Regions from separate parts of the Rothia sp. HMSC066G02 genome, predicted to be linked through region 2. Evidence: riboswitches for the same ligand, from Rfam matches in the RefSeq annotation. Region 2 holds a riboswitch; the other holds the start of a gene.
The links. Region 2 has a riboswitch for thiamine pyrophosphate ahead of HMPREF2894_RS04645 (bifunctional hydroxymethylpyrimidine kinase/phosphomethylpyrimidine kinase). Riboswitches for the same ligand answer to the same signal wherever they lie in the genome.
Positions count from the first base shown of each region.

Region 1 (8,526 bases), on a different contig from region 2:
GTGACGCCGCGGCGGGTGAGCGCGTCTTTGAGGGCTCGCCTCATGAGCCGCGGGTGCAGCTGATGGTCACTGGGGATGCTCACGGCACCGGCAATGCGCGGCGCCAGGAGCGGTTCGAGGGCGCGCGCCTGCGTGGGGGTGACGGGGTCTGCGGGGCGGTTCATGTCCCGGTAGTAGGCGCGGGTGCGCTGCAGGTGTTCGGCGTCGGCGCGGTCGGCTGCGATGATGAGCGTGCCGGTGGTGTCGTAGCCGGTGGGCAGGTCGGTGGCGCGGCTGAGCCTTTCCATGAGGGAGGGGTAGGCGTCGGCGCTGGCGGTCATGAGCGGGAAGAGCGCATCCTGCTGGAATTGCACTTCTGCGATGGGTGCGAGCATACCGCCGGCGTAGTGGCTGGCGGCGGGGTAGAGCGCCGTGCCGTCGTCGGCGGTGCCGTAGCCGCTGGTTTCGGCGTCGATGAGGTGCACGCTTTCGCCGCGTTCGGTGAGTTCAAACGCGGTGGTGAGGCCGATGATTCCGCCGCCAATGATGGTGATGGTCATGGCTATGCCTGCAGTGCGGGGTTGTCGACGAAGGCGCGGACCATGGCGATTCCGGCAACTCCGGTGGTGCGGATGGCGGGGCAGTCTTCGGGGGTGATGTCGCCGATAGCTACGGTCGGTACGGCGGACAGTTCAGCAAGTTCGCGGAGCCCATCAATGCCGAGGGGCGGGCGGTTGGACTGCTTGGTGGGGCTGGGGCGGAACGGCCCGGTGCCGATGTAGTCGATAAGGTGCGCGATTTTGTTGGATTCTTCGACGAGCTGCCGGGTGCCGGTGGTCAGACCGATGATCGCGTCGGCGCCGAGGAGGGCGCGGGCGTCGGCTACGGGCAGGTCGTCTTGACCGATGTGCACGCCGTCAACGCGCACGCCGCGGGCACGCAACGCGAGGGCGACATCGACACGGTCGTCGATGAGGAGGGTCTGGTGCGGCTGGATGATGCCGGCGATAGCTTCGGTGAGCTGGTATAGCTCGCGCGCGCTGATGGGTTTGGACCTGACTTGGATGCAGGTGGCGTGTTTGGCTGCCCGGACGGTTTCGAGGGGGTGCTCGCCTGTGACGAGGTAGAGGTTCAGGTCGAGGGGGCGTGCTGGGGTGGTGTAGGGGTGTGTTTCGCGGTTCATGCGGGTCTACGATTCCTCGTCGAGTAGATGTTTTTTAGAAATTCTCTCATTGAATTTCTGTGGTTAGGTTAGCACAACTGTGTGGTGAGTTGAACATCCTTCAAGCGTTGTGAGGTGTGTGCGCTTGGCCCGCTATACACTTCCTTCGCTCCTGCAGGGGCACCCGCCCTCGCAGAGCTCGGGCACCCTGATGTCGCTGCAGGAAGGTATAGCGGCACCGCGCTCGCGCAGTTGCGGCAAGCCCTTTCGCGCTGAGCCCGCTGGTAGGCACCCTGACCTCCTAAGCTGAGCCACCACCTCACCCAAATACCTATCCCGTTTCCCGGTGAGCTGTCTGCGGTACCTCACCCGAGTATTCCCCACCCCGCCTCCGCGCACACCCTTCCCAAGCCGAGCAGCCCGCGGCTCGCTCCCGACGCACCCCGCACCCACTACTCCACCTCCCGGAGAGGGGAGAGGATAGTAGGGGAGAGGTCGGTATGTTCCGTCGCGACATCAGGGTGTCCGAAGCGGAGCGAGGACGGGTTCCCTGCAGGAGCAAGGAACATACCGCCTCGACCCGTCCAACCCAAGCCGCATCCTAAACTCTCAGCCCAACCACCGCATCCAACCTAAAAAATAAAGCCCCGCGACGAAGTCCGGGGCTTGTGGAGCGGCTGACGGGAATCGAACCCGCGTATCAGGCTTGGGAAGCGTGCGCTCTACCATTGAGCTACAGCCGCATCCTTTTCAGTGTATCGCGCCTGCTTGTCGAGGGCGAAATGTGTTGCGGCTGTTTGTGTGCCGGGCGCAGGGGTTGAAATGTGATGTAGGCCTGTGTGCTGGGGCTGGTGGATGCCTGCACGTGGGTGGTGTTTGCCAGGTATCCTTTAAACGTGCTTATTTCAGATCGCGATATTCGTCAAGAGATTGCTGATGGGCGCATCGTTCTTGATCCGTTCGATGAGTCGATGATTCAGCCTGCAAGTGTGGACGTGAGGATTGATCGTTTCTTCCGTCTGTTCGATAACCATAAGTACCCGCATATTGATCCTGCTCAGCCGCAGGAGGATTTGACGCGCCTGGTTGAGGTGGCTCCTGATGAGCCGTTTATTCTGCATCCGGGTGAGTTTGTGTTGGGTTCTACGTATGAGAAGGTGACGTTGCCTGATGATGTGGCTGCCCGCCTGGAGGGTAAGTCGTCGCTGGGTCGTTTGGGTCTTCTGACTCACTCTACGGCTGGTTTTATTGATCCTGGTTTTTCGGGGCATGTGACGCTTGAGTTGTCGAATATGGCGACTTTGCCGATTATGTTGTGGCCGGGTTCTAAGGTTGGTCAGTTGTGTTTCTTCCGTTTGAGTAGCCCGACTGAGCATCCGTATGGTTCTGGTGCGTATGGTAACCGTTACCAGGGTCAGCGTGGCCCGACTGCTTCGCGTAGTTATTTGAATTTTCATCAGACGATGATTCCTGCGGATGGTTCTGTGGAGTCTTAGTCTTTCCCGCTTTGGGGTGCGGGCGTGCAGGCTGTGTGTTTGTGCGCCCGCGTTGGGCGGTTTTTCGCCTGTTGTGCTCGTGCGTTCACTCGCGTGCGGGTTTTTATCTCTCACTCTCTAAGGATTTTTGATGAATCTGAAGCCTGTTGTTCTGCGTGTTGCTGGCGCGGAAGTTTCTTTGTATCTGATTGATATGTCGGACTCTTTTGTGGAGCGTTTTAAGAAGGCGTGGGAGCCTCTTGCTCCGGAGTTTTTTGATACTCCTGATGAGGCGTATGCTTCGTTGTCTCGTTTTGATCAGGTGATGTTGGTTCATGCGCCGACTGATGAGTCGGTGATGGATTTGGCGAATCCGTTGATGGGTTCGTTTGATAAGGTTTCGACGCTGCGTGTGGCTGATGATGATTCGGGTATGCAGGATCTGACGAGCCGTATTACGTTGGCGATGATTGAGCAGCTGGTTGGTCGCGGTGTGATGCTGCATGCGGCTGTTATTGGTGACCCTGAGTCGAAGCGCGCTGTGGCGCTGGTGGGTGTTTCTGGTAGCGGTAAGACGACTGCGTCGCGTTTCTTGGGTTCGAAGTTTGCGTACCTGACTGATGAGACTGCGATTATTTCGGATGAGGGTGTTGTGTCGCCGTATCCGAAGCCGCTGTCTGTGATTGTTGACCCGAATGCGCCGAAGGATCAGCAGAACCCGGTGGATCTGGGTTTGAACGTGGTTGATCGTGATGACCTCAGCTATGAGCTGTCGCGTATTGTGTTCATTTCTCGTGATGAGTCGGCTTCTGAGCCGTATTTTGAGCGTGTTCCACTGCATGAGGCTCTGGTGTTCTTGAGTGAGCAGAGCTCGGGTCTGGCGCGTCACCCTGAGGGTGTTGTGTCGCTGGCTAAGCTGGTGGAGCGTTGCGGCGGCGTGTGGCGCCTGGTGTACTCGGAGGTTGAGGATACTTTGCCGCTGGTTCAGGATCTGCTGAATGGCGGTGAGCTGCCGAATGCTGATGAGGTTGAGAGCCTGGAGAAGTACACGGTTGAGGATCACCTGCCGGGTGTGTTCTTGAACGGTACGATTGCGGTTTCTCGTATGCCGGGTACTTCGGGTGTGCGTGTGGGTGAGGACGGCCCGTTCTTGCTGCTGTGTGACACTGAGCTGAATGAGCTGTCTGATTTTGCGGCTGAGTGCTGGCTGCAGGCTGAGGGCGACATTTCGTACGATGACCTGTTTGCGCGTCTGGCTGAGATCTTTGAGGGTCTGCCTGCGGAGGCGTATGACGAGAACCTGAGCGCTCTGGCGGCTGGTTCGATGCTGTGGGTTCGTGTGATTGATGATCCGCTGATTGATGACGCGACCTGGGCTCAGCTGACCAGCGATGAGGTTCTTGATGAGGAGGAGCAGCAGATTGCGCTGGATTCCTCTGAAGATGCTGTCTCTGATGATGAGGATGACGTGGTGGAGGACTAAGCCACCGCGGCTCTCTGACACGGCTCTCTGGCGCGGCTTACTGAGCTCCGCTTGGTAGGCGCTACTTAAGCACAAGGGAGGGGCGGGTAGAAGATCATTCTTCTACCCGCCCCTCCCTGTGTGTATGCGGGGTTGCGTTTGCGGGCTTGTATTTGCGGGGTTTGCAGGACGCTTAGCCCCGCGACGCCTTACCAAGCAGCGTTACCGAGCAGCCTTACTGGGCTGCCTTGTCGCGGCGCTTCTGTTCACGCTTCTGCTCGCGGCGAGCCGCACGCACACGCAACGCGCCGGGCGCCTTCACCGGCAGCAGCAGGAGCAGACCCGCCACCACAACGATCAGAATACCGAGCACACCCCAAATCTGTGCGCCCATGATGCTCACGCACAGACCGAACAGCATCGGCGCCAGGAAGCTGGTGGCACGACCGGTGGTCGAGTACAGGCCGAACAGCTCACCCTCAGTACCGGGATCCGCCAGGCGAGCCAGGAAGGTGCGGGACGCCGACTGCGCCGGACCCACGAACAGGCACAGCAGCAGGGCGCATACCCAGAACACGCCCGGTTCGGGGAAGAACAGCAACGGGGTAGCCGCCAAGATAATGCCGACCAGCGAGATAACAATGATCGCCTTCGGGCCCAGGTAGTCATCCAGGTAGCCGCCCAGGATTGCGCCAGCCGCCGCGACAGCGCTACCGGCAATACCGAACAGGATTACCTCGGAAGTACTGAAACCGAACGTGCCCGCCGCGAGAATACCGCCGAACGTAAAAATACCGGACAGACCATCACGGAACACCGCCGAAGCAATCAGGAACCACAGGGTCTGCGGGGACGTCATCTTCAGCCGCTTAATGGTGCGCCACAGCGCCTTGTAGGAGGCGAGCAGACCGCCCTGACGAGCCGGGGAGAGACGCTCCATACCGAGCTCCAGGAAACGTAGCTCGCGGGTGGGTAGCACCTCCGGCAGGAAGCGCTCGCGGGTGCGCATACGCACCAGCAGGGGCACACAGAAGATGAGGCACCATGCGGCGGCGAACAGTGCAACCGCACGGATATTCAGGGCGTTCTCGGTGGTCAGGCCGAGCACCTCGGGGGTAAGCACAAAACCCCACAGCACCACAGCCAGCGCCAGGATGCCGCCAATGTAGCCGGCAGCCCATCCAGCGCCCGAAATCTTACCGATATTGTCCGGGTTAGAGATGCGCGGCAGCACGGCGTTATAGTTCACGTACGCGAACTCGCTGAACACGCTCGCTGCAGAAATCAGGGCGACACCCAGCCACAGGTACTGCGGGGTGGGAGCCACGAAGAAGCACGCCGCCATCGAAGCGACCAGCAGTAGCGTGTTCACGCCGAGCCAGAAGATGCCGCGGCCAGACTTGTCGTTACGCTGACCGGTCACCGGCGCCAGAATCGCAATGAGGAACCCTGCAATGGTCAGACCCAGAGACAGCGCCGAGGAGGTCTCTTCGGGAGTGCCGAAATAGCTACTGGTCAGGTACACGGTGAAGATGAAGGTCATCATAATCGAGTCGAAGCTCGACGAACCAACATCCCACATGACCCAGGACGCGACCGAACGGCGGCTGTTCGCGTGGTCAACGACCCTACGCGGAGCCTTCGTCTTACGGCGGGGAGAAGAAATAGTCATAGTTGTGCTTTCGGATGCCGAGGTGGCGCTTCAGCGTAGCGGCGGCGTGAAACCGGCTGAAGTGGGGCGGGCGTGCTGAAGATGGAACACCAGGCGGTACGTACCGAGTGGAGATACGTACCGCCTAGTTCATGAACTTTCGCGCGGAAGGCGCAAAGTCTTAGTTGAAGAAACGACGCTGCAGGCGAGCAATACCGAAGCTCACCACAGCACCCACGACGGAGGTCAGAACGGTCCAGAGGATGACCTGACGCAGGGTGTCTTCAGAGTCGTGGGAAATGGCGGGAGGCTGGTTGCCGGTAGCCTTGGTCCAGGCTGCGCCCAGACCCTTACCAACCAGGGCAGTAGCGCCCATGTTGATACCCGCAATGGCAAGCTTAGCGACGGGGTTCATGTGTATCTCCTTAGCTGTATACGATGCGGCGTCCTGCCCGTGAACCCCTTCGGGGTTGGGTGAGAAAAGAGCGCCACTCCCTAGCGTATAGGGTTTAAGGCGTTCGTGCCGCCTTGGAGCCGCTCCGTCCCAAAATTGTACACCGTGCAATTCTGTAATGTGGGCAGAAGAAGAAAACAAAAAGCGGCAAATTGGCACGAACAGCCAGACACGCCTACAATCGAACCTGGGCTTCCACCTGCACCACAACGGTACGGACAAGGAAGCCCACAACGACAGGGGAGCGCCACCGAGGCGCTGAGAGTGCTAAGCAGACCCTCGAACCTGATCCGGTTAGTACCGGCGTAGGGAGTCGAATTTCTTCTCAATGCCCTCGTCCAATCAGAGGGCGAGGACATTCCCCTTCCAACGACGGAAGGATCACCAATGTCACAGAACGCAACCCCCGCCTCCCAGGCATCTAGCCAAGCATCTAGCCAGGCAGAATCGAAGAAGCCGAACCTGCGCTGGCGAGTCAACGAAATCGTTATCGCCGCAGTTATCGCAGTAGCCTGCGCCGTCATCTTCTGGATCTGGGACATCGCAGTCGGCCCCGCCGCCAAAACCGCACTCGTAGCAGCACCCGAATTCCGCCCCATCGTCGCCGGCGCATGGCTGCTCGGCGGCACCCTCGGCGGCCTGCTCATCCGCAAGCCCGGTGCGGCACTCTTCGGCGAAATCGTCGCAGCATTCATCTCCGTGCTCTTCACCGGCGGTGCGTGGAGCGGCGAAATCCTGATCGCAGGCTTCTTCCAGGGCGTCGGCGCTGAAATCGCCTTTGCAATCTTCCGCTACCGCCGCTGGGACGCATTCGTAGCGGTCTTCGCCGGTGCACTCAGCGGCCTGTTCATGGGCGTTAACGAAATCTTCATCTACTACCCCGACATGGAACCGGTCAAGGCCATCATCTACGTAGCGTGCGCCGTCATCTCCGGCGCAGTCATCGCAGGCTTCCTCGCATGGATTCTCGTGCAGAACCTCGCCAAGACCGGTGTGCTCTCCTCGCTGGCATCCGGCAAGACCCGCCGCTAACCACCAGCAACTAGTCACTCACAACGAGTCACCACTCGGCACACTACAGCAGCCACACAAAGGCTAAGGAACCATCATGGAAGCAACACCGCGCGGGGCGCGCATCGAGCTCAACAACTTCAGCTGGCACCACCCCGGACGCCCAGAACCCGTCATCAGCGGACTCAACCTCACCATCAACCCCGGTGAAAAAGTCCTGCTACTGGGCACCTCCGGCGCAGGCAAATCGACGCTCCTGCACGCCATCGCCGGTGTGCTCCATGATGACGACGGCGAATCCGCCGGCGGCACCATCACCATCAACGGGCAAGCACCCGCCGAAGCACGCGGCACCGCAGGCATGATGCAGCAGGACCCCGAATCCTCCATCGTCATGGCAACCGTCGGCAACGACGTAGCGTTCGGCCCCGAAAACCTGCGCGTACCCCGCGAAGAAATCTGGGACCGCGTCGCCGAAGCCCTCACCGCAGTAGGGCTCAACCACCTGCCCCTCGACCACCCCAGCAGCGCACTGTCCGGCGGACAGAAACAGCGCCTCGGCCTGGCGGGCATCCTCTCGATGCACCCCGGCGCCATGATCCTCGACGAACCCACCGCCAACCTCGACCCCTCCGGCGTGCAGGAAGTACGCGACAGCATCCTCACCGCTGCCGAGGCGACCGGCGCGACCCTGCTCGTTGTGGAACACCGCGTGAGCATCTGGGCGCCGCACATGGACCGCATTATCGTGCTCGGCGAAGGCGGCACCATCACCCACGACGGCGCACCCGACACCGTACTCACCGAAGCCCGCCAAGAACTCATCGACGCGGGCGTGTGGGTACCCAACTACGTGCCGCGTGCGCCGCAGAGCGACAGCGATAACCAGGGCGGCGAGCACGGCGAGGCGCTACTTCGCGCCGAAAACCTCAGCATCACCCGCGCACAACCCACCCCCAAACAACGACGCGCCCGCCGCCGCACCATCAAACGCCTCGGCGACACCCCCGCACCCGCACCCATCGACCTGCCCGTACTGCGCGGCGGCATCAACCTCACCCTGCGCGCCGGCGAACACCTCAGCGTGCTCGGCCCCAACGGCGCCGGCAAATCAACCCTCGCGCTCACCCTCGCAGGGCTCCTCACCGCACCCGACGGCACCCTCGCCGCCACCGACACGCTCCGTAATTACGACGGTAACCACGGCGGCGAGCACGGTGGCGAGCCCGCCCACTGGGATGTGCCCACCTGGACCCCCGCCCAAATGCTCAGCCGCATCGGCTACGTCTTCCAAGAACCCGAATACCAATTCATCCGCGGCACCGTACGCGA
Region 1 is NZ_KV811597.1:303,903-312,428, reverse strand. Features, by position in the region: gene thiO (glycine oxidase ThiO) at 1-539, opposite strand, end outside; gene HMPREF2894_RS07970 (thiamine phosphate synthase) at 542-1,162, opposite strand; tRNA gene HMPREF2894_RS07965 (tRNA-Gly) at 1,811-1,884, opposite strand; gene dcd (dCTP deaminase) at 2,038-2,637, shown strand; gene HMPREF2894_RS07955 (septin family protein) at 2,768-4,099, shown strand; gene HMPREF2894_RS07950 (MFS transporter) at 4,314-5,750, opposite strand; gene HMPREF2894_RS07945 (DUF4235 domain-containing protein) at 5,911-6,144, opposite strand; TPP riboswitch at 6,412-6,512, shown strand; gene HMPREF2894_RS07940 (ECF transporter S component) at 6,571-7,215, shown strand; gene HMPREF2894_RS07935 (ABC transporter ATP-binding protein) at 7,292-8,526, shown strand, end outside.
Region 1: another riboswitch for thiamine pyrophosphate. It lies ahead of HMPREF2894_RS07940 (ECF transporter S component); the one in region 2 lies ahead of HMPREF2894_RS04645 (bifunctional hydroxymethylpyrimidine kinase/phosphomethylpyrimidine kinase).

Region 2 (8,526 bases):
GGGGTGCCGCTAAAGCACCGACCGCCGCGAGGTACGCCGGGACGGAAAATTCCCCTCCCAAAACTCCCCCACACACAGCCCGGTACCGGGCACCCCCTACTACCTGCACCGTACGAGGCGCGGGCAGGTGGGCACACATACCGTCCTCCCCCAATATTTGTGAAGGAAAACCATGGATCCCGTCACTCTGGCAACTATCCTCATCCCAGTTGCCGTCATTGTTCTTTTTATTCTGATTCGTATGTTCCGCGTCATCCCCGAATACGAGCGTGGCATCTCTTTCCGCTTCGGTCACCTGCGTTCGGAGCTGAAGCCCGGCCTGAACGTCGTCTTCCCCCTCGTTGATTCCCTGCAGCGCGTTGATATGCGTGTTATCACCCTGACCATTCCCCCGCAGGAAGTCATCACCAAGGACAACGTTCCCGCCCGCGTGAACGCCGTGGTCCTCTTCCGCGTGACCAACGCCAAGAACGCGGTGCTTGAGGTTGAGAACTACCCGATTGCCACCAGCCAGATCGCGCAGACCACCCTGCGTTCCCTGCTCGGTCGCGTTGACCTGGACACCCTGCTCGCACACCGCGAGGACCTGAACGAGGACCTGCGTTCCATCATCGGTTCGCGCACCGAGCCGTGGGGTATTCAGGTGGAGCTCGTCGAAATCAAGGACGTTGAGATTCCCGAGGCTATGCAGCGCGCCATGGCTCGCGAGGCTGAGGCTGAGCGTGAGCGCCGCGCAAAGATCATTTCGGCACGCGGTGAGCTGGAGGCTTCCAGCGAGCTGAAGGAAGCATCCGACATTCTGAGCCAGTCCCCCGCCTCCCTGCAGCTGCGTTACCTGCAGACCCTGCTGGAGCTGGGTGCCGACCAGAACTCGACCGTGGTCTTCCCGCTGCCCATGGACGTGATTGGCCCGCTCATGGGTGCGCTCAAGGGCGAGAGCAAGTAGGCTACTCCCCTTCCCTGATGTACTAGCCTGAAGTACTAGCCGCGGCGGCTGACCCGCAACGGTGAGAAACATAGAAATATCCCGTGCAGATGAGAGTATCTGCACGGGATATTTCTATACGGGATTTACACTCCATGCCTTCAAGCGGAGCCCCGAAGCCCGGGAGGAAAGCGTTTGGCCCGCCGGGGGGGGGTGGATGAGGTGGTTGCGGCGGGCCAAACTGGTCGGTTACACGCCGTAGAGGTGCGGGCGCGGCAGGTACATCAGCCAGTTGGGTGAGGGCCGGAATCCTGCCGCAAACGGTTTTCACCGACGCCTTAAGCATAACCGGCACAACCACCGAACCGTCGGTAGCTTGAGTGAAGCATCAATCACCCATCTCACGCCATGCCGGGGCGGTATTCAGCCCAAAAATCGGCGCCTATCATCTAGCGCAGCGCCCGGCAAACTAACGCAATGCTCGGTGCGCCTGGTCAAAGAACTCACGCTCGTACACGCACGCCGACAGGTACGCCCGCGCCGCGCGCACACGCTGAGCCGGTGAAGCCGTCTCAAACGCACGCTCCACCTCCGCGAGGCTACGCGCCACCTCCGCGGCGAACTCTTCGCCACCGTACATGCTCAACCACTCCGCGTACGGGTGGTCCGCATGATTCTGCGAGGAGAGCACAGCGCCCACCTCTTCGTACAGCCAGTAGCAGGGCAAGATAGCGGCGGCACCGACCACGTAATCATCACCGGCAGCGGAGGCACGCAGGAAATTCGTGTACCCCATCGTAATCGGTGAGGGCCCACCCAGACGCGCACGGTTCGCCAGCCAGCCCTCGTGCAGCTGCGATTCGGCGGCAATCGCCTCGTGCGCACCGGCGGCCCAGTGCACCTGCGCCTCAGCGGTGTCAGCACGCGCCGAGAGAGTCGCGAGCGCACGCGAATAATCCCGCAGGTAGAGGGCGTCCTGGTCCAGGTAGAAGGCGAACAGGTCCTCGTCGAGGGTGCCATCACCGAGGGCACGCACGAAGGGCAGGTCCAGGATCTGGTGCCAGGTTTCGCCACCGGCTGCCCAGAGGGCGGCGGTCCAGGGTCCGGCGGGCTTTACGACGGCTTCACCGGCGGGCACGGGGCTGACCGGCAGCAGACGCTCCGGGCTGGTGCCGTCCAGAGTATTGCCCTCAGAGTCGGTGGTGGCGAGCAGGTGATGCCACGGGTACGCGGAGGCGGCAGCCTCCAGACGGCGGGCACGGGCGGCGTGGTCCACCGGGCCGTGGCCCTCACCGGAGCCGACCTGCAGACCGGCACCTGCGGCGATGGATTCGTGGAGCCAGCGGGTGCTCCACTGCAGGGCGCGGTGGGTGTCTTCGCTGGTCAGAACGCTCTGCTCTGCGGTGTACTCTGCGGCTTCAGTGTGTTCTGCGGCTTCGGTGTGCTGGAGCAGTTCCACGCCCAGGCGGGTTGCCAGCGAAGAGGACAGGGAGCATCCGGTGCCGTGCGTATTACGGCTGTCCAGGCGCGGGGTGCGCACGTGCGCGCAGGTGCCGTCCGGGAAGACCGCGGTGTTACCGGCGTCCTGACCGCACAGGTGGCCGCCCTTCACAATCACGGTGGTTCCGGTCGCCGCCGCAAGGTTTGCCGCCTGCTCATGCGCCTCATCAAAGGTCTGGGCGGGCTCCTTCTGGCAGAGCACGGCAAGCTCCGGGATGTTCGGGGTAATCACGTCCACGAGCGGCACGAGGTCACGTAGCGCCTGCTCCGCTTCAGCCTGCAGCAGGCGGTCACCGCTGGAGGCAATCATGACCGGGTCGAGCACGACCACGGGCACGGGGTGCTCGCTCAGCCAGGTGCGGACGGTACGAATCGTGTCCGCGTCGCCGAGCATGCCGATTTTCACGGCATCCACCGTGACGTCATCAAAAACGGCGGCAAGCTGAGCGGTCAAAAACTCCAGGGGCGGGGTGAATACTTCACGAACCCCACAGGTGTTCTGAGCGACCAGCGAGGTGGTCACGCACATGCCGTAACCGCCGGATGCGGTAATGGATTTGAGGTCCGCCTGAATGCCCGCACCGCCGGAGGGGTCGGTTCCCGCAATGGAGAGAACCCTCGGCACCCGAGCTGCCTGAGGTACCTGAGCTGTCTGCGGTGCCCGGGGGTTTCCGGAGGCGCTCGCGCCGGGTACAGGGTTGGTGGGGGTGGTGGGTGCGCACGAGGGCGCGGTAGGCTGCTCTGCCATTATCGATAATCCCTTCGCTAGTTCGAACTAGAGCAGGTTCAATGGGTGATTCTCTCAGCCTTGAGTTTTCTTACGCCGTTTCGTGAGCCCGCTGTGCCGTAGCTCTTCGCTGTGCCGTAGCCCTTCGTTGGGCGGTCAGTTGGGCGGGTTAGCGGGTCGCAGTCGTCTCAAGGCACCCCATATCGCTCTGCCAGGTTATCACAATGATTCTTAGTAACTGAAAGTTTTGCGGGTGACAAGTGAATCTCTCCGAAATTTTCGTTTGAGTCTTGCGTTGCTACAAGGGCTCCCCGCCGCCGATTTCAGCGCACCCTTGTACGGAAACCACCCGTTAAACACGTAGTGCCCGGCACCGCTTCACACGGTACCGGGCACTATCAGCCGGGCACTATCAGCCGGGTTTAGGTCAGGGCGAAAATCTCTGCCGGTGAACCCTCCGCAATGATCCTACCCTCGTGCAGCAGGACCGCGCGGTCAGCCAGCGAGGCGATACGCGCATCGTGCGAAATGATCAGCACCGCACGGTTCGCCAGCACGGCGCTCAGGGACTCGGTTGCGTCCGCGAGCTCCAGCTGGGTGGTGGACTCGTCCAGAATCACGGCGTGCGGGTCAGCAAGCACAATACGTGCCAGCGCCAGCTGCTGAATCTGGTCGCGGGTCAGCGGCGAATCCGCGCCGCTCACGACAGTATCCATGCCCTGCGGCAGGTCGCGCCACCAGCGGGCACCGATAGCGTCCAGTGCCTCGCCCATCTGCTCGACGGTTGCATCCGGCACGACCACCGTAAAGTTATCGGCGAGAGTACCGAAGAAGACGTGCGCTTCCTGGGTGCAGACCAGCAGGCGCGGGCGGCCATCGGCGGCGGCATCGGTCGGGAAGTCGCCGTGACCGACCGGGCGGCCCATCACGGTGATGGTGCCTTCCAGGGCGGTCAGCGAACCACCAATCAGACGAGCCAGGGTGGTCTTACCCGAACCGGAACGACCCACCAGGGCAAGTGCCTCACCGCGGCGAATCTTCAGGTTGATACCTTCCAGAACGAGGGCGTCCGGCGAGTAGCCGTAGGAGACGTCGGTGCAGTCAATGGCGTACTCCGGGTTCTTCACGGCTTCATCAGATACGGCGGCGAACGCTTCGGCACGGTGCTGTGCACGCGCCTCACGCTGCTTCTTCGCCAGGGAGACCACACCGAACACACGACCCATGTTCACCAGCATGATGCGCAGGCTGCTGACGTGGTGGTTCAGCATGTCGGCGAGGACTCGCAGGCTGAAAACCATGACCGAGGCGGTCGCCACGGCGCCCCAGCTTGCCCAGCCGAGAGCCACGCAGGCGGCACCCCAGAGCATACACAGAATCGTGGGGATCCAGGCGTTGATAGCGTCCACGGTGAAGTACAGCTGGCGGATGCGCACCATGCCCAGCTGCGCGGCGAACTGGCGCTTGTTCTCACCGGCGAAGGCGTCTTCGCGGGCGGTGTGAACGCCCAGCTCACGGATCGTGGAGGTGCCGCGAATGTTCTCGGTCAGCACACTGTTGAGGTCACTCACGCGCTCCTGGGCGGTCTGGTTGCGTGCCGCCATGAGCGGCAGCATCTTCGACATGATGAGGGCAAGACCGGCAATCATGGGTAGCATGATCAGACCCATTGCCGGGCTCACGAACGCCAGGGAGATGGTGGAGATAATGAAGTACAGCACCACGTAAATCGCGCCGAGCAGGTCCTCACTGACGGACTTCGCCGCCGAGGAGAGGTCGTCGGTCACGCGGGTGAGCAGGTCGCCACTACCGGCTTCTTCCACGGTGCGTGCATCCAGGTCGAGGGTGCCGTCAAGGGTATCCTGGTTGGCGTCACGGGTGACGAGCGCACCCAGTCGCGCCGCACTGTACGAGGAGACCATGAGGGTTATCGCCTGCACGATGAATGCCGCCAGGATAATCAGAATCGGCTGCCACGGGTAGCTGGAGAACTTGCCCGCCACCACGTCGTCCACGGTGGCACCAATCTGCAGGGGCACCACCGCACCCATGAGGGTGCTGACCATGTAGATGACGAAGGTGTAGAGGGCTCGCCCCTTATGCGCCGCGAGGTAGTTCCACATGCGGCGTGCTACGTAGGCGGGGCTTTCGATGGGGAGCTGCTTTGCCATGCTAGTTCACCTCCTGATTCTGAGTGGTTTCGGTCTGAACAGTTTCAGACTGAGCGGTTTCCGGGTAGCCGTCGCGTTCCATGCGGCGGGTCGTCTCCGCGGTCGTGGAGACAACGTAGACCTGCTCCAAATCCTGCAGCAGGCCGGGGTAGCCGACGGGCAGGCGGTCGCTACCAATCTGGGTTTCCATCGCATCGTAGATGTAGCGCTGGCTGGGTTCGTCCACGGAGTTCAGCGGCTCGGTCAGGATAAGCACCTGCGCGTCCTGTGCGAGTGCGCGGGCGAGTGCCAGACGCTGACGCTGACCACCGGAGAGGTTCGCGCCTTCGCTGGTGATGCGGGCGGCGAAGTAGTCTTCGGGGTTGCGTCCACCCAGTCGGTAGGCGATTTCGCGGGAGTCGGTAATCTTCAGCAGTTCCTCATCCTTTGCCTGTGCCAGCTCCTCGTCGGGGTTCGGCACGGTGCCCAGGCGCAGGTGCTCCTGCAGGGTTCCAGCGAAGATCATGGGGTTGGGTTCGCTCAGTAGCACGCGGCGGCCGGTTGCGTCCTTGAGGTCCTCTCCCCCGCGTCGCAGGGTGCGGGCGAGCGCCTCGGCGTAGTCTTGCGCGGTGAGGTTGTAGTCGCGCGGGTTGACGTACACGATGCGCGGGTTGCTTGCACCGGCGGGGGCGACGGGTACGGGCACCTCGAGGGTGCTCGCCTCGACTGCCTGTTCGGCGCGTGCCAGCTGCGCCATTTCTTCGTCGGTGCGCGGGCTCTTCAGCACGCCCTGGCGTACGCCCGCGTGACCTTCGAGGCGGGCGACCTTGGCGAGCGCAATCTTGGCGTATCGCCATGCGGTGAGGAAGTTCTGGGTAATCCAGATGGGGCCGCCCATCATCGCGATAATGGAGGCGACGGTCACCAGGGACGCGGCGGGTGTGTCGGATACCCAGCGGCCGTTTTCGACGTGGCCGGTGAGGGCAAAGCCGATGCCGAGCAGGGTCACGGCACCGCCGAGCAGCGCGCGGATGAGGAACATCCAGCGGTGCGTCTTTTCGTAGCGCATGTAGCTGTCGAAAACTTCGTCGGTGCCGCGGTGGTAGCGTTCACGCATCTGCTCTTCGGCGCCGAGGCCGGCGATGGTGCGCAGACCGGTGGCGATGTCGGAGGCGCGTGAGGAGGCTTCGCCGTCCTTTTCGCGGTATTCGCCGATCTTGGATTCGAGGAAGGTCGAGTACCAGGCGATCACACCGACCACGATGAGCGTGCCGATGAGGGTCACGATCGCGGTGACGGGGTTGATGAGCCAGAGCTGCACGGCACCGAGGGTCGCGATAATCATGGCGTTGACGAATAGCGGCAACGAGAAGTAGACGTCCGTAATGCGGCGTACGTCTTTGTTCATGACGGTGACCGCTTCGCCGGAGTCTACGCCAGTGCGGGTGCGCCCCATGAGCCGGTTGATGTAGATGCGCCAGTCGCGGCTAAGTTCCGCGCTGAGGGTCATGGAGGTGCCCCAGCCGAAGAACTCGTTGATCACGATGAAGGTGATGGCTGCGACGACCACCCAGAACATGGGCCAGGCGTCGGGGGCTTTGCCGGCGATGTGCTGGTTGATGAATTGACCCACCATGACGGGGATAAGAATCGCACCGGTACCCGCGGTGGTTTCACCCAGGACGGGGATTGCCCAGCGGTGCCAGGGGTATTTGTATCCGGGTGCGGTGACGCGCAGGGCGAGGCGCTTTTTGAGGGCTTCCTCTTCTGCCTTGCGCTGTTCGCTACCGGTTACTTCCTGTGCAGCTTTTTTCTGCGCAGTTTTCTTCTGAGCGGCTTTTTCCTGCGTGGTTTTGTTATGCATGGATTCTTCATGCGTAGCTTCTTCACGCGCGGCGTTTTCTTGTGCCTTGTCAGCGTTGTATTCAGTCATTCAACGTCTCTCCTTTCTCTTACCCTATTCCTTTATCAATGTGGCACGCAACACTATTTGCATCATAGGTGGGCGTGTCGTTATTTATGCAACGTATTTTGGGGCGTGTATCGACCGCACAGTATGGTCCGGCATCAATCGGCGGACTTGAACCTAGGCGGTAATTTATGCGGCATGGAACCCTGCGGTGTGAGGCTCTGCAGTGTGGAGCCCTATGCCTTTGACCTTCTGAGCGCCAGGTTGTGCATCACTGCATCTAAAACGCTTTATTCCACCCTACCTGAACTTTAGGTTTTCCCGCATTAGAGCACGCGACTTTGCACCTATGCCGAGTTGTTCCCTCGTAACGATAACGCCCCCGCACCCGCGCTATTCCCGATAGACTGGAATCCTCATGAGTATTTTGAATTTTCTTTCTCCCTCGCTGGGTGAGAATCCCGGCGACTACAATCGACGCGATTTTAAGGGCAACCCCCTCACTGCCGAAGAAATCTATGAATCCTTCACCGAGTGGATTTCGACCCGCGGCATGACCCTGTACCCCGCTCAGGACGAGGCCGTTCTGAGTATTGCCGCCGGACATAACGTGGTGCTGGCAACCCCGACCGGTTCGGGTAAGTCCACTGTGGCTGTTGCCGCGCATTTTACGGGCCTGGCGACCGGTCAGCGCTCCTACTACACCGCCCCCATTAAGGCGCTGGTGTCTGAGAAGTTCTTCGACCTGATCAATATTTTTGGTGCCGAGAACGTGGGCATGATTACCGGTGACTCCGCCATTAATACGGAGGCGCCGATTATCTGCTGCACCGCGGAGATTCTCGCCAATATTGCCCTGCGCGAGGGTAAGGATGCGGACCTGTGCCAGGTCATCATGGACGAGTTCCACTTCTACTCTGACCCGCAGCGCGGTTGGGCGTGGCAGCTTCCCCTGCTGGAGCTTCCGCAGGCGCAGTTCCTGCTGATGAGCGCGACCCTGGGCGATACGACTCGCTTCCAGGAGGAGATGACGGCGCTGACCGGTCGTGAGAGTGACCTGGTGGCTCATTCCGAGCGCCCCATCCCCCTGCACTTCTACTACTCCACCACCCCGGTTCAGGAGACCGTGCAGGAGCTCGTGCAGACCAAGCAGACCCCGGTCTACATTGTGCACTTCTCGCAGAAGGCAGCGCTGGAGCAGGCGAACGCGCTGCTGTCGGTGGCTATTGCTTCGAAGGAAGATAAGGAACGCATCGCCGAGCTGATTGCTAAGTTCCGTTTCGGTCCGGGCTTCGGTAAGGCACTGAATAAGCTG
Region 2 is NZ_KV811593.1:25,630-34,155, forward strand. Features, by position in the region: gene HMPREF2894_RS04640 (slipin family protein) at 173-946, shown strand; gene HMPREF2894_RS04645 (bifunctional hydroxymethylpyrimidine kinase/phosphomethylpyrimidine kinase) at 1,395-3,173, opposite strand; TPP riboswitch at 3,165-3,363, opposite strand; gene HMPREF2894_RS04650 (ABC transporter ATP-binding protein) at 3,575-5,323, opposite strand; gene HMPREF2894_RS04655 (ABC transporter transmembrane domain-containing protein) at 5,325-7,235, opposite strand; gene HMPREF2894_RS04660 (DEAD/DEAH box helicase) at 7,630-8,526, shown strand, end outside.